Linked DNA regions of Frankia alni ACN14a. The protein of the gene in region 2 binds, or shares a complex with, the protein of the main gene of each other region. Links are inferred from orthologs where the notes say so. Each region holds a gene or a part of one and is shown on either strand. Other genes may lie near its edges. The genes, in order: lpdA and FRAAL_RS00335.

Region 1 (3,124 bases), 3.8 Mb from region 2 along the record:
GGACCGCCCGCTCTGCCACCGGGGCGGACCTCGACGGGGATGTGCGGGCCGCGGTTCTGCCGGCGGTGGCAGACCGTTCCGGGGAGGCCGCGGCCGGGACGGCACCGGCAGCAGCGGAAGGCGCGCCAGTCACGTCGGGTGAGGACGCCGAACGCGGGGACGCGGCGGGTGAAGGGGATCGCGCGGTATCGCCCGGGCCACCATCCGAGAATGAGGACGAGGAGGACGGCACCGGCCCGTTGTGGGCCGCGCTGCGCGAGGACCGGTTCGTGCTGTCCCGCTGCCTCGACTGCCGGAGCTGGCTGCCACCGCGCCCGGAACGCTGCCGGCACTGCGCGGGGCCGACCGACTTCGCGCCGGCGGCCGGCACCGGCGTCGTCGAGAGCTACCTCGTCATCCGCCATCCCAGCGTGCCCGCCTTCGCCGGCCGCCCGCCGTACGTCCTCGCGCTGGTCACCCTGGACGAGGGGATCCGGCTGCCCGGCCGGCTCGACGGGGTTGCGCCGGGGGAGGCGAAGGTCGGCCAACCCGTCCGTGCGGCCTTCCACGCCCGCCCCGGCGCGGACACCCCCACCGTCCTCTTCCGCCCGCGCCGACCGGCGGCCACCGGGGCTCGTTAGTCCGAGCATCTTCCTGTGATCAAGTTGGCGGAGTGCGGAAGGCCCGCGTCGGCCGCTGTCGCCTATCCGGAGGGATAAATCGGACACCGATGCCCTCTGGACAGCCGGCATGCCGCGCTCGGCGGGACGCGGCACCAGGGCCTCTCCCCTGACGGCGAGCGGTCCACGCGGTCACCAGGGACAGGTGCCACCCTTCTCGCTCAGGAACAGGCCTGAACCTTCCTCGTGGCGGGCGAGCACCTGGGCGGCGATGCGGGCGCCGCCCTCGTCGGCGGTGTCGTGGCCGGTGTGGCCGTTGAGGTCGGTGGAGCAGAAGCCGGGGGACAGGGCGTTCGCGGTGATGCCGTCGGCGCGCAGGTGACGCGCGTCGACGAGGGTGATCGCGTTGAGGCGGTCGGCGTCTCCGCCGAGCCGCCGCCACCGCTGCGCTGAGGGACCGGCCGGATCAGAAGTTGATCATGTGGCCGGCGAGGCCGTGCAGCGCCTCCTTGACCGATTCGCCGAGCGTCGGGTGGGCGTGGACGTTGCGGGCGAGCTCGGCGACGGTGAGGTCCCAGCGCTGGGCGAGGGTGAGCTCGGGCAGCAGCTCGGTGACGTCCGGGCCGATGAGGTGCGCGCCGAGCAGCTCGCCGTACTTCGCGTCGCTGAGGATCTTCACGAAGCCGGCGGTCTCGCCGAGGCCGTGCGCCTTGCCGTTGGCCGAGAACGGGAACTTGGCGACCTTCACGTCGTAGCCGGCGTCGCGGGCCTGCGCCTCGGTGTAGCCGAAGCTGGCGACCTGCGGCTGGCAGTACGTCGCCCGCGGGATCATCACGTAGTCCAGCGGGTAGGTCTCGGCGTCGCCGATCGTCTCCGCGGCGATGATGCCCATGGCCTCGGCGGCGTGGGCGAGCATGAGCTTGGCCGTCACGTCGCCGATGGCGAAGATGTGCGGGACGTTGGTGCGGCAGTAGCCGTCGACGTCGATGGCGCCGCGCTCGGTCAGCGCCACGCCGGTGTTCTCCAGCCCGTAGCCGGTGACGTTCGGCCCGAAGCCGATCGCCTGGAGCACCTTCTCCGTCTCCAGCACCTTCGACACGCCGTCGGAGCCGGTCACGGTGACCTTCACCGTGTCGCCGGAGTCGTCGATCGAGTCGACCCGGGTCGAGGTCAGGATCGTGATGCCGGCCTTCTTGTAGTGCTTGGCGAGTTCGGCGGAGACCTCGGCGTCCTCCAGCGGCACCACCCGGTCGAGGAACTCGACGATCGTGACGTCGACGCCGTAGTTGCGCAGCACATAGCCGAACTCGACGCCGATCGCCCCGGCGCCCGCGATGACGATGCTGCGCGGCAGTTCGGAGCTGAGGATCTGCTGCTCGTAGGTGACCACCCGCTCGGACAGCGACGTGCCCGGCAGCAGTCGCGGCGTGGCGCCGGCGGCGATGATGACGTGGTCGAAGGTCACCGTGCTGGTCGCGCCGTCCGCGCCGGTGACCGACAGGGTGTGGTCGTCGACGAACGTGCCGCGCCCGGAGTACTCGGTGATGTTGTTCTTCTTCATCAGGAAGTGGACGCCCTTGACCCGGCCGTCCGCGACCTTCCGGCTGCGTTGGAACGCCGCGCCGTAGTCGACCGTGATCGATCCGTCGACGGAGATGCCGAACGTCTTGGCCTCGTGGGTGAGGGTGTGCACGAGCTCGGCGTTGCGCAGCAGCGCCTTCGACGGGATGCAGCCCACGTTCAGGCACACCCCGCCCCAGTACCGCTCCTCGACCACGGCCGTGGTCAGACCGAGCTGGGCGGCCCGGATCGCGGCCACATACCCGCCCGGACCCGCACCGAGCACCACTACGTCGAAATGTTCGCTCACAAGGGCAGCGTAACGATGCCGGCCGGCCCCCGGATTCCCGCCCACCCGGCGTTCGGTCACACCCGTCGGCCGCCCGGGTCAGCCATCCTCGGCGGCTCGTCCGGGAAGCGCGAGGGCGGGCAGCAGCCCGACCAGGATGCTGGCGATCAGCAGCCAGAACGTGTGCGCGAAGGCGACGTGGGTCGGCGCCCCGGGGGAGCCGAGCTGGCCGGCGAGGAGCGTCGTGACTCCGGCGACGCCGAGAGCGCCGCCGAGCTGGATCAGGATCCGGCTCGCCCCGCTGGCGTGGCCGATCTCGTGGCGGCTCAGGCCGTGGTAGGCCGCTGCGAGGGTGAGGACCGTGACGATGCCGATTCCCGCGCCGCGCACGAGCAGGCCGGCCGCGAGCAGTACTGCGTCGGCCGGCCCGTCGGTGACGCCGAAGGGAAGGGTGCCGGCGGCGGCCAGGGCGAGCCCGGCCAGCACCACTGTCCGGGTACCCAGCCGCGAGGTCAGTCGCCTGCTGGCGGAACGGGCGGCGAACGCGCCGACTCCCTGCAGGGCGAGCACCGTGCCGGTGGCGAGTGGGAAGTAGCCGACGACCTGGAGGTAGCGCGGCCATCCAGACCTGGCGTCCGCCGCAGCGGCGCACGGCCCAGCCGGTGCCGGGGATGGC
Region 2 (3,209 bases):
GCTCGAACCCGGTCGACGCCCACCAGATGATCCAGCAGGCGATCCGCTCCGACGACCCGGTCATCTTCCTGGAGCCGAAGCGACGGTACTGGGAGAAGGCGGTGGTGGACCCCCGTCCACCGGGCGAGGTGTCCCCGGACGGGACCCTCGGCCTGCACAGCAGCGTGGTGGTGCGCGCGGGCACCGACGCGACCCTGGTCGGCTACGGCCCGACGGTGCGGACCTGCCTGGATGCCGCCGAGGTCAGCGCGGCCGACGACGGCCGGTCGCTGGAGGTCGTCGACCTGCGCTCGTTGTCCCCCCTCGACCTCGAGCCGGTGCTCGCCTCCGTGCGGCGGACCGGGCGGCTGGTCGTGGTGCACGAGGCGCCGTCGAACGTCTCGGTCTCCGCGGAGGTCGCCGCCCGCGTCACCGAGCAGGCGTTCTACTCGCTGGAGGCGCCGGTGCTGCGGGTCACCGGGTTCGACACCCCCTACCCGCCCGCCCGCCTCGAGGACCACTACCTGCCCGACGTCGACCGCATCCTCGACGCGGTGGACCGATCCTTCGGCTACTGACCCGCCCGCACTATCCGAACTGGGGTTCCTCGTGGCGCAGCGACAGTTCCGGCTCCCTGACCTGGGCGAGGGTCTGACCGACGCGGACATCGTCCGCTGGCTCGTCCAGGTCGGCGACTCCGTCACGGTGAACCAGCCGCTCGTGGAGGTCGAGACCGCCAAGGCGGTCGTCGAGATCCCGAGTCCGTTTGCCGGGATCCTGGTGGAGATCCACGGCGAGGCGGGCAGCACCCTGGCCGTCGGCGCACCGCTGCTGACGGTCCGGACGGCCGATAGCGGGCAGCCCGAGCCCGTGGACGCGGCCCCCGAACCGGCGGCGGCCGCCTCCGGATCCACCGGCGGCGCGGCGGGCGGTGGACGGCTGCCGGCCTCCCGCGACGGCGGTGCCGGCGAACGCATGCCGGTGCTCGTCGGCTACGGGCCGCGCCAGGGTCAGCAACGTCGCCGCAGCCCCCGCCGCCAGGCCGCCCCGGGACCCGCCCGCGCAGGCGGACCACCACGGGTGGACGACGCGGTGCTCACCACCCCCCCGGCTCTCGCCACGCCCACCACGCCCGCTGCGCCCACCACGCCCGGCGTGCCCGCGGCACTCGCCACGCCCGCCGCGCTCGCCAAGCCCTCGGTGCTCGCCAAGCCACCCGTCCGCAAGCTGGCTCGCGACCTCGGTGTCGACCTCGCCGGGATCGCCGGCACCGGCCCCGACGGCACGATCAGCCGGGACGACGTCCAGGCCGCCGTGCGCACCACCGCCCAAGGGGCACCCACGGCGACCCCGGCGTCGCCGACCGCACCGAACGCGCCCACCGCACCGGGACTGCCCACCGCGCCGGACTGGCGCACCGTCTCGGACCTGCCCGCCGGGCCGAAGGCGGCGCCGCCCGGCCACCGGCGGATCGGCGCGGTCCCGGCCGACGCGGCCTTCTCCCCCGCGACCGGCGCCTGGCACGTGCCCGTCGTCGGGGTGCGGCGCTCGATGGCGCAGGCCATGGTGGCCAGCGTCACCGCCGCGCCGCACGTCACCGAGTTCCTCAGCGTCGACGTGACCGCCACCATGGCCGCCCGCGAGCGCGTGGCGGCGCTGCCGGAGTTCGACGGCATCAAGGTCACCCCGCTGCTGTTCGTCGCCAAGGCCCTGCTCGTCGCCGTGCGTCGGCATCCGATGATCAATTCCCGCTGGGTCGAGGACGGCGGCGCGGGTCGGGCGGAGATCCAGGTCCCAGACCGGGTGAACCTGGGCATCGCCGTGGCGGGGCCGCGCGGGCTCGTCGTGCCGAACATCCCCGACGCCGGCCGACTCGATCTCGTCGGCCTCGCGCGGGCGCTGGCGGGGCTCACCGGCTCGGCGCGGGCGGACCGGCTCGACCCGGCGGATCTTCGCGGCGGGACCATCACCATCACCAACGTGGGGGTGCTCGGCGTCGACGTCGGAACACCGATCCTGAACCCGCCGGAGGCCGCCATCCTTGCTCTGGGTTCGATCCGTCCCACGCCCTGGGTCCACGACGGTCAGCTCACGGTCCGTACGGTGGTGCAGCTCGCCCTGTCCTTCGATCACCGCATCGTCGACGGGGAACTGGGTGCGGCGGTGCTGTCGGATGTCGGCGCGGTGCTGACGGATCCCACGCTCGCCCTCGCCTGGTCGTGATCGACTCATCGGATCCACCAGCTCGCCACAAAGCACGCGAGAGGGGCGCACAACGGCGCACAGTCGGCCCCCTGGTACGGTTGCGCCTCTGACCGGCTTCCGGCACAAAGAGGTGGAACCATGACGCGAGTGGAGGCACTTCAGGCCGCGGACGAGTTCGTCGCCAAGGTTCTGACCTCCGCCAACTCCAGCGGCCGGTTCACCGGCACGCTGAACCTGGCCGAACGGGTCGACCTCACGCTCCGGGTGGCCCGGTTCCTCCTGGAGGGGCAGTCCTCCTCGGACACCGACGACCTGCTGAAGCGGGACATGCGCAACGAGCTGGATCAGGCCTTCCCCCCGCTGCGCACGTCCTGACGCAGACCCGGACGACCAGGCCGCCCGGAGCCCGGTTCCCCGAACCCGGGTTCACGGGTCGTTCGGGGAGGCGGGTCGGGCGGCCGGACGGCCGGCCAGGCAGACGGGCCGGCAGAGGGTGGGAGCTCACCGCCGCGACGCGGAACGCTCCTCGGTGCCCACGTGCACGACAGGCTGCGGCTCGGGGTCCGCCTCCGGGTGGCGCGCGGAGTTCAGCTTGCGGTCCTCCTCGAGCGTCAGGCCCGGCTCACGCCGGCGCGGCGCCTCGACCGGGGTGACCGGGTCGACCAGGACCGTGTCGTCGACCGAGATCGGCGTCGGCACGCCGCTCTCCACCGACTCCTCGACGATCTTGCGGCGCCACTGGCTCTGGTACAGCGTGATACCGAGACCGACTGCGCTGACGAGCATCATGATGAGGCCGACCATGTCGAGGTCGAGGCCGGAGGGATCGGAGCGGACGGCGAAGGCGAGGATGGCGCCGAGGGCGAAGAAGGCGAGGCTCAACGGGATTCCCATGCCGCCCCATCTACCCGCGGATCCGCCCAATACAACCTCGCCGAGACAGCAATTGCCACGGATCGCGTGAGACCTTCCGCGATCCGTGGCAACCCCCAGATGACCGGGCCCGGTGGAGGACCGGGGATCAG

The links.
Region 1: the proteins of FRAAL_RS00335 (region 2) and lpdA are in contact, whole or in part, in a crystal structure (PDB 1EBD), measured with the Geobacillus stearothermophilus proteins. The link is inferred for Frankia alni ACN14a from one-to-one orthologs. Residues at the interface, in WP_033016211.1 of Geobacillus stearothermophilus: Ile130, Ala131, Met132, Pro133, Arg136, Arg140, Glu141, Asn155, Arg157; in WP_049624544.1 of Geobacillus stearothermophilus: Pro340, Ser341, Asp344, Tyr345, Arg403, Asp406, Val408, Glu431, Ala432, Gly433, Asp438.

Annotation. Positions count from the first base shown.
Region 1 is NC_008278.1:3,899,657-3,902,780, forward strand. Bases 268-3,077 are described here. They hold lpdA (dihydrolipoyl dehydrogenase), read right to left. Parts: upstream 2,470-3,077; coding sequence 1,066-2,469; downstream 268-1,065. Other genes in these bases: FRAAL_RS15755 (Zn-ribbon domain-containing OB-fold protein), read left to right, coding at 268-620; FRAAL_RS33075 (hypothetical protein), read left to right, coding at 846-1,052. In the rest of the region: more of FRAAL_RS15755, read left to right, coding at 66-267. UniProt on the Escherichia coli protein: Lipoamide dehydrogenase is a component of the glycine cleavage system as well as of the alpha-ketoacid dehydrogenase complexes.
Region 2 is NC_008278.1:70,520-73,728, reverse strand. The notes cover bases 1-2,895. They hold FRAAL_RS00335 (dihydrolipoamide acetyltransferase family protein), read left to right. Parts: upstream 1-588; coding sequence 589-2,202; downstream 2,203-2,895. Other genes in these bases: FRAAL_RS00325 (DUF6458 family protein), read right to left, coding at 2,686-2,895; FRAAL_RS00330 (hypothetical protein), read left to right, coding at 2,323-2,559; FRAAL_RS00340 (alpha-ketoacid dehydrogenase subunit beta), read left to right, coding at 1-557. In the rest of the region: more of FRAAL_RS00325, read right to left, coding at 2,896-3,078; FRAAL_RS00320 (acyl-CoA dehydrogenase), read right to left, coding at 3,206-3,209.